One region of the Rossellomorea sp. YZS02 genome, then DNA from elsewhere that is predicted to be linked to it. Evidence: riboswitches for the same ligand, from Rfam matches in the RefSeq annotation. Region 1 holds a riboswitch; the other holds the start of a gene.
What was found. Region 1 has a riboswitch for thiamine pyrophosphate ahead of thiC (phosphomethylpyrimidine synthase ThiC). Riboswitches for the same ligand answer to the same signal wherever they lie in the genome.
Positions count from the first base shown of each region.

Region 2: linked by a shared signal. The riboswitch ahead of tenA (thiaminase II) and the one ahead of thiC (phosphomethylpyrimidine synthase ThiC) in region 1 are both predicted to bind thiamine pyrophosphate.

Region 1 is NZ_JAXBLY010000019.1:75,789-79,715, forward strand. It holds gene thiC (phosphomethylpyrimidine synthase ThiC) at 76-1,830, opposite strand; TPP riboswitch at 1,981-2,096, opposite strand; gene SLH55_RS17700 (copper homeostasis protein CutC) at 2,168-2,860, opposite strand; gene SLH55_RS17705 (hypothetical protein) at 2,999-3,331, shown strand; gene SLH55_RS17710 (DUF2584 domain-containing protein) at 3,364-3,606, opposite strand; gene SLH55_RS17715 (alpha/beta hydrolase family protein) at 3,651-3,927, opposite strand, start outside.
Region 2 is NZ_JAXBLY010000012.1:71,199-75,125, forward strand. It holds gene SLH55_RS13035 (ABC transporter ATP-binding protein) at 1-1,042, opposite strand, end outside; gene SLH55_RS13040 (ECF transporter S component) at 1,056-1,634, opposite strand; gene tenA (thiaminase II) at 1,627-2,334, opposite strand; TPP riboswitch at 2,452-2,559, opposite strand; gene SLH55_RS13050 (response regulator transcription factor) at 2,823-3,422, opposite strand; gene SLH55_RS13055 (sensor histidine kinase) at 3,419-3,927, opposite strand, start outside.

The sequences.
Region 1 (3,927 bases):
TCTTTCTCAAGGTCCATGATCCTTTGGTGCAGAATCAGCATTTCTTTCTGCAACAAAAGTATATGAGAACCTTGATTACCGGTAGAGGTTGGATCCATTTTCAACAAACTCCTTCGCCTTTTCTTTCAACCCTTTGTCCCTCTCAAACTGTGACTCTACAGTACTGCCCTTCATCCCCCTGATATCATGTGAGATTCTCATAGAACAAAACTTGGGTCCGCACATGGAACAGAAGTGGGCGGTCTTTGCCCCTTCGGCAGGGAGGGTTTCATCATGATACTCCCTTGCCCGTTCAGGATCCAGGGAGAGATTGAATTGATCATTCCATCTAAACTCGAATCGTGCTTTGGAAAGGGCGTTGTCCCTTATGCGTGCACCTGGATGCCCCTTCGCTAAATCAGCTGCATGGGCGGCAATCTTGTATGCAATGACGCCTTCCCGGACATCGTCTTTATTCGGAAGCCCGAGATGTTCCTTTGGTGTTACATAACAGAGCATCGCCGTCCCGAACCAGCCGATCATCGCAGCCCCAATGGCAGAAGTGATATGATCGTATCCTGGTGCAATATCTGTCGTTAATGGTCCCAATGTATAGAAAGGGGCTTCATGACAGATTTCCATTTGCTTATCCACGTTTTCTTTAATCATATGCATCGGGACATGACCAGGCCCTTCAATCATCACCTGGACATCATGCCTCCAAGCGATTTTCGTTAACTCGCCCAGTGTTTCAAGCTCAGCAAATTGGGCTTCGTCATTGGCATCTGCGATCGACCCCGGTCTTAATCCATCCCCTAGTGAAATCGAAATATCATAAGCCTCTGCAATTTCACAAATTTCTTCAAAATGGGTATAAAGAAAGTTCTCCTTATGATGGGCCAGACACCACTGTGCCATGATCGAACCTCCCCGTGACACGATACCTGTGGTACGATCAACGGTTAAATGAATATATCTCAACAATACCCCGGAATGGATGGTAAAGTAATCAACACCCTGCTCTGCCTGCTCGATCAGCGTATCCCGGTACACCTCCCACGTAAGATCTTCTGCTATCCCGTTTACCTTTTCCAGAGCTTGATAGATCGGTACAGTACCTACAGGGACGGGAGAGTTCCGAATCACCCACTCACGTGTAGTATGAATGTCTTTCCCTGTCGATAAGTCCATGATGGTATCTGCGCCCCACCTGGTTGCCCATGTCATTTTCTCCACTTCTTCTTCAATCGAGGATGATACAGCAGAATTGCCGATATTCGCATTGATCTTCACATGGAAGTGTCGGCCGATGATCATGGGCTCACATTCAGGATGATTGATATTAGAAGGTATGATTGCCCTTCCGCTTGCCACCTCATCTCTTACAAAAGCCGGATCCACATTTTCCCGGATTGAGATGAACTCCATTTCTGGTGTAATGATTCCTTTCTTTGCGTAGTGCATTTGAGTGATGTTACCACCCTTTTTTGCCCGTAAAGGATTTCGGTTTGCATGAGGGAACCATTTCAGCCCGGCACCGGGGTCTTTACTTCTATAACCGTTATCTTCCGGAACGACTTCACGTCCTTCGTAGACTTCCACGTCTCCTCGTTCCATAATCCATTTCTTCCGCACCGAAGGCAATCCTTTATTGATATCCACACGATATTGTGGATCTGTATACGGCCCACTCGTATCGTAAACACAAACAGGAGCATTCTCTTCTTCCCCAAAGGCTGCCTTCGTCTTACTCTGTTCAATTTCTCTCATCGGAACGTTTATGTCCGGCCGTGATCCTCTGACGTACACTTTTTTACTGTTTGTAAATTGAGATTTTAACTCGATTGCCATCTACCTTCTCCTCCTTGTGATTGGGTCCGGAAGGTTACCTCGTCAGGCAGTTCACTTATCCTTAAGTGAAAATGAAGACACAAAAAAGGGTCCTGAATGATCAGAACCCGACATGTCAAAAAGTAGTAAGCGCCTTAAATAAAAACATTTGGCACTTCTCCACTACTTCCCTCCGCTGGTATCATCCAGATCAGGTTCAAAGGGTCAAAGAACTCCTGCGTTCTTCTCTCAGTCCAAGCTTGTATCGGACTCCCCCAGTAGAAATAAGAATATTCAGTTGTTACATACTATTTTTACCATACCGGAATTCCGTTTCATATAGGTTGAAAGAATCAATTCAGGACATGATCACTTTTTTGAATGCTGCTACTTTTTCCTGGTCTATTGCCCTATCGTATCTTCCCTGGTGGCGTACACCTGACCCTACATGGTATTCCTTCGCATGTAGCACACTGTGTATTTCGTCGATGTTATCAAGCGTTAACCCTGAACCGGGCATGATAAGAGGTCCGCCAGCCTTCTCTACTTTTATCATGCTTTTAATGTTTTCGAGCCCTTCTCTCACCACGGATCTACCTCCTGATGTAAGAATCCTCTCTACTGCCAGTTCCGATCGATGTATTTCTTTACAAAGGACTACCGGATCCAAAGCCTCGTCGATTGCCCTGTGAAATGTGATCGATTGCCCATCCGCGGCTTGAACAATTTCCTTTAACGCATTCACATCCAGTTTTCCCTCATGTGTTAGAGCACCAAATACGATCCCCTCACCACCGATTTCCTTAATGGTCCGAACCTGGTCTGCCATGACTTTAACCTCGTCCATGGAATACCGAAAGGATGAGGAATGCAGACGGATCATGATCTGAACAGGAATAGAGACTGCTTCCAATACCTTTTCTATGACATGGTACCCTGGTGTCAATCCTCCCGTATGTATGGCGGATACTAATTCAAGACGATCTGCTCCGGAAGCTTCTGCTGCCCTTGCATCTTCTTCATTTAAGACAATGATTTCAAGTTTACTCATGGTGTCCTCCAATCATTCATTATTTCCTTTACTGTACCACATAAGGAAAATCAACCCCTTCAAAAAAAAAAAGAAACATGTTCACGTACAAGCCTGAATATCTTTTGAATATGTGCATTATGGTGAAGGAGGAGAAATATGAAGCGTCTGATTGTCTTGCTATTATGCGTATTTGTATTGAGTGCATGCGGGGAGAAAAAGCCTGCATCCTATGAGTTATGCGGATATGGGGATATGATGGTGGTGAACGACAAGGAATATGTGAAGGTATCCGTAGAGAAGAAGCTGACCCTAAATGAAAAGATCGGTTCCATCAAAGAAAAGATCGAAACCAAGTATCATCCAGTGAATGACTTTACGGCAAATACATTGGCAAAAGGGACACCCATTTATAGTGTGAAAGATCATAAGAATTATCTTATCGCTCAAACGAAGGATAACCGTTATCTGTTGTATGAGGAAATCAAATAAAACGAGTGGCTGCCTGCAGCCACTCGTTTTATTTAATTTGTCCTGTTCAGGGAGATCAACCGGTAGAAGATCGTCGTGACCCCATCCTTCCACTCCATCTTCTCAATTGTTCCGAAACCAATCGGATCACTGTGTTTCGACTTTCTCACATCAATGGGGATATGCATCGGAAATAGACGATATCCAGATTTTTGAAGGTGAAAGAGATTCCCTTCTTTTCTTTCTTCTTTCCCTTTTGTCACGATCATCGTGTTAAGTTCTAAGCCCATGCCCATTTTGTATGACCTCAATCCTTTTTAATCTCATCATACACCACTGACTATTGGTCCTTCATCCAGGAACAGAGCAGGGAAACGATCTGTTGGTTCTTTCGGGGCGGAAAATAGTGGGTGAACTCTTTGTAATAATGGGACGTGACCGGTTTCCCGAGTTCCTTCAATCTTTTTTCTAATCTATATGCATGCTCCACGGAAACGTTCTGGTCTTTTTCACCATGAATGATCAAAACCGGTGCCTCTAACTTCTGGAGTGAATAAAGGGGGGTTCGCCATTCATACCTTTCAGGAACTTTATTGGGGCTCCCCCCGATCACTCTC
Region 2 (3,927 bases), on a different contig from region 1:
AGGCCACTTCATCAAAAACGGAATGGGTGACAAACTGTAATTCGGGATTTTGAAATACGAACGCACAATCTTTCGGAACTTTTTTCCTTTTGACCTGTATTCCATTTAATTCGTACGTACCGCTCGTATGAATGAATTTCATTAAGCTGTGAAGTAACGTTGATTTCCCTGCACCATTCTCTCCTGTTATAGCAATCCATTCCCCTTTACGGATTTCGGCATGAGGCAAATGAACCTTTTCTTTCTTTTGAATATAGCCTTTAAAATCCTCCAGTCTTGCAATCACAGGTCCCAACGAGGGAATCTCCCTCGTTTGACGGGATGTCAGATACTCCTTCCAGGCGTCCGGATACCAGACACCCAAGCTCTTCAACGTACCTTTGTAATGGTTCAGGATCCACTCCTTCGCTCCATCCGCCATAATGGTTCCATTTGAATCGAAAACGATGATTCGATCGATCATGTCAAGGACGTGATCAAGTTTATGCTCTACGATTACCAGTGTTTTATCTAAACAGATCTCTTTTATTGTTTTCCAAACAGATGTTGTACTTTGCTCATCCAACATCGAAGTCGGTTCGTCCAGGAACAATGTATCTGGCACCGAGGCAAGAGCAGAAGCAATGGCCAATTTCTGCTTCATGCCTCCTGATAATGTTGAGATTTTCGTATGGGGATCATCAAGTTCCAATCCCACCTCAGATAATAACCGTCGGATTTCACCTTTCATCTTTTCACGGGGAGTCCGTAAATTCTCCAGCACAAAGGCCAATTCTTCATCAACGAAGGGCATACAAAATTGTGAGTCCGGATCTTGAAATACATAGCCATAAGATTCTGATGCCTCCAAGTTTGCAGCTCTCATGGGAACATCCACAGATCTGGGGATCACCCCTGATAAAACATGGAGAAGTGTTGATTTACCACATCCGGATGGTCCCAATAGCAATACTTTCTCCCCTTCCTTGATTGACAGACTGACATCATTAAACATCCGTTTTTCCGATCCGGGAAATGTAAGTCGAAGTTTTTCGACATGCATACGCATCACCCCTTTAATGGTTCAATACATCGTAATCATCTTGATTTGCTCGTCTTACTAGACTTGTGACTCCTGTTTTCTCAAGAGCCCTTACCACATAAAAAGATCCTGCACCTGCGATGACAATCGATCCAAGTATTCTCACAACGATGAATAATGTCAAATTCCAAAGGACTAAATCCCCTATATACCCTTTCATGTAATCCATTAAAATGGAGCCACATGCAGACCCAACAGCCGCTAAACATATAATTGAAAGATCATAGCGTTTATATTTCGTTAGGAAGAAAACCAATTCTGCCATCAATCCCTGAATCACTCCGAATAAAAGAACCTCGAGTCCCCATTCTGAACCCATTAGAAACTCTCCTGAAGAAGCGGCTATTTCTGCTAAAATGGCGACTCCCGGTTTTCGGATAATCAAAAATGCCACTGTGGCCGCCATGAACCACATTCCATAGATAAATTGATCTGCATGCAATCCAATTGGTTTCAACAAATTATAAAATGGCCCCCAAAGCTTATAAATGACGCCAAACATAATGGAAATGACCACCGTCACTAAAATGTCGGTCAGTTTTAATTTAGACATGTGGTTCACTCATTTCCTTACCTGCATACAGGGCATGCTGAAACGGCCATTGTTCAAGGGTATAAGCCATCTCCCAAAACTGTAATTCATAAATGCTGCTTAAAATGAAATTATCTTTCATTCTTTCTTTGTCACATTCGGTCATGGATTCTGCCAATTCATCAAGTCGTTGGATTTGTTCTTCCACTAGCTCTTTAAACCACTCCCCTCCGTATGCCTTAATCCATTCCTGATAAACAGGCTCTTCCGGTGTGCAAAATTTCAGGCGTTCCCCCACTTCGTAATAGAGCCAATAGCATGGGAGGATCGCCGCCAGGATATCAGCTAGACCCCCATACCGTGCGGAACGATACATATGCGAGGTATAGGCATATGCCGTAGGGGCAGGCCTGAAATTCTTTCTTTCCTCTTCGGTAATGCCTAATTGCTTGGAGAAATTTTCATGTAATGAAAGCTCTGCTTCATTCGTCCCTACAGCGTGCGTTGCCATTCGTGATGTCGTATGTAGATCCAATGCCTTTGATGCACCAAGCGCCTGCACCTTTGAGAAATGTGAAAGGTAATAGGCATCTTGCAAAAGATAGTACTTGAACTTCTCGATTGGTAGCGTTCCATCCCCTATTCCTTTAACGAAAGGATGTTGAAAGCTCGCATCCCAAATTTCATTGACTTCGTTTCGTAGTACTTTTGAAAATGACATAATTTCCTGCTCCTTTTCCAGACGACCCGAAATGGGCAACAAAAAAGCCACTTCCCGTGATGCATACAGCATACAGAAAGTGGCTTGAGATCAGAATGATAGACTAGTATTCTTTGCGACCGTCAAACACCACTTCCCTACGCTGGTCTCAACCAGATCAGGTTCGAAGGGTCTTAAAGTAACACTTTAATCTCAGCCTTTTAGAAGGCACCCCTAGTGGATCGTCTTATGAAATTTTGTTTTCGTTGTAATCGTATCATGATACTTTTAGTTGTCAACATAAAAAAACAATTCATGTTATATTTTCAGTTACCAATCGGCCGTCGGATCCAGTGGCAGCAAAAGGTTGTACAGCAGATTAAATGCAATAAATTTTTTATAAAAAAGTTCATCAGACCATTTTTGTCTGCCTATCAGCACTGAATGAACATCCATAAACTTGCAATTTAATAAGAGGGACGGACCTTCTTGAAGGTCCGTCCCTCTCTTTATTTAAACCACCCTTTTTCTTTGGATTGTGTGATGGCTTCGATTCGATTTTTCACTTCAAGCTTGTCGAGTATGGTGGAGATATAGTTCCTGACAGTACCTGTTTTAAGCTTTAATTCATCAGCGATTTCCTTTGTGTTCTTCCCTTCGGCAACGAGCTCCAGCACTTCTTTTTCACGGTCTGTGAGAGGGTTTTCTTCGCTGTAGACATCATCCATCAACTCCGGTGCGTAGATACGCTTACCGTCCATTACCAGGCGGATTGAGTTTGCCAGTTCTTCACTGGGACTGTCCTTCAACAAGTAACCCTTTACTCCTCCTTTTAAAGCACGCTGGAAATAACCGGATCTTGCAAAAGTAGTAAGGATGATCACCTTACATTCTTCACCTTTCAACTCCTCTGCAGCTTCAAGGCCTGTCTTTTTAGGCATTTCGATATCCATGATGCAGATATCCGGCTTGAGTTCATGCACGAGGGAAATGGCTTCTTCACCGTTGCCGGCTTTCCCTACCACTTCCATATCATCTTCCAAACTCAAAAGAGACCCCAGGGCACCCAACAGCATTCGCTGATCTTCGGCAATCACAATTCGAATCATTCCATTCCCTCCCTGTCTGTCTGTTTGATTACTTTAGGCACCCGCATGATCAGGGTGGTGCCTTCCCCCGAAACAATGTCCAGACTGCCATTGACAAATTCCAGTCGCTCCCTCATCCCGATCAGACCGCTTCCTCCTGACTGTGTGTAATCACTTCCGATCCCCACACCGTCATCTTTCACCACAATCGTCATCTCTTTATCGGATTCTTCCAAGGTGAGTTCACAATAAGAAGCCTTGCTATGTTTGACCACATTTGTGACAGCCTCTTTTAAGCACATGCTTAATATATTCTCCATGAAGAGTGATAAATGAGGGAGGGAGTCGTCTTCATTCATTATGAATTCAATTTCAGCCGCCTTTAAGAGCTGCTTTATCCTGACGATCTCATCCATCAATCGGATTCCCCTCATCTGGGAAACCATTGTCCTTACCTCACTCAAAGCCGTTCTCGCCGTTTGTTGAACGTCTTTTAATTCTTGTCGTGCCTGCTCTGGATCTTTAT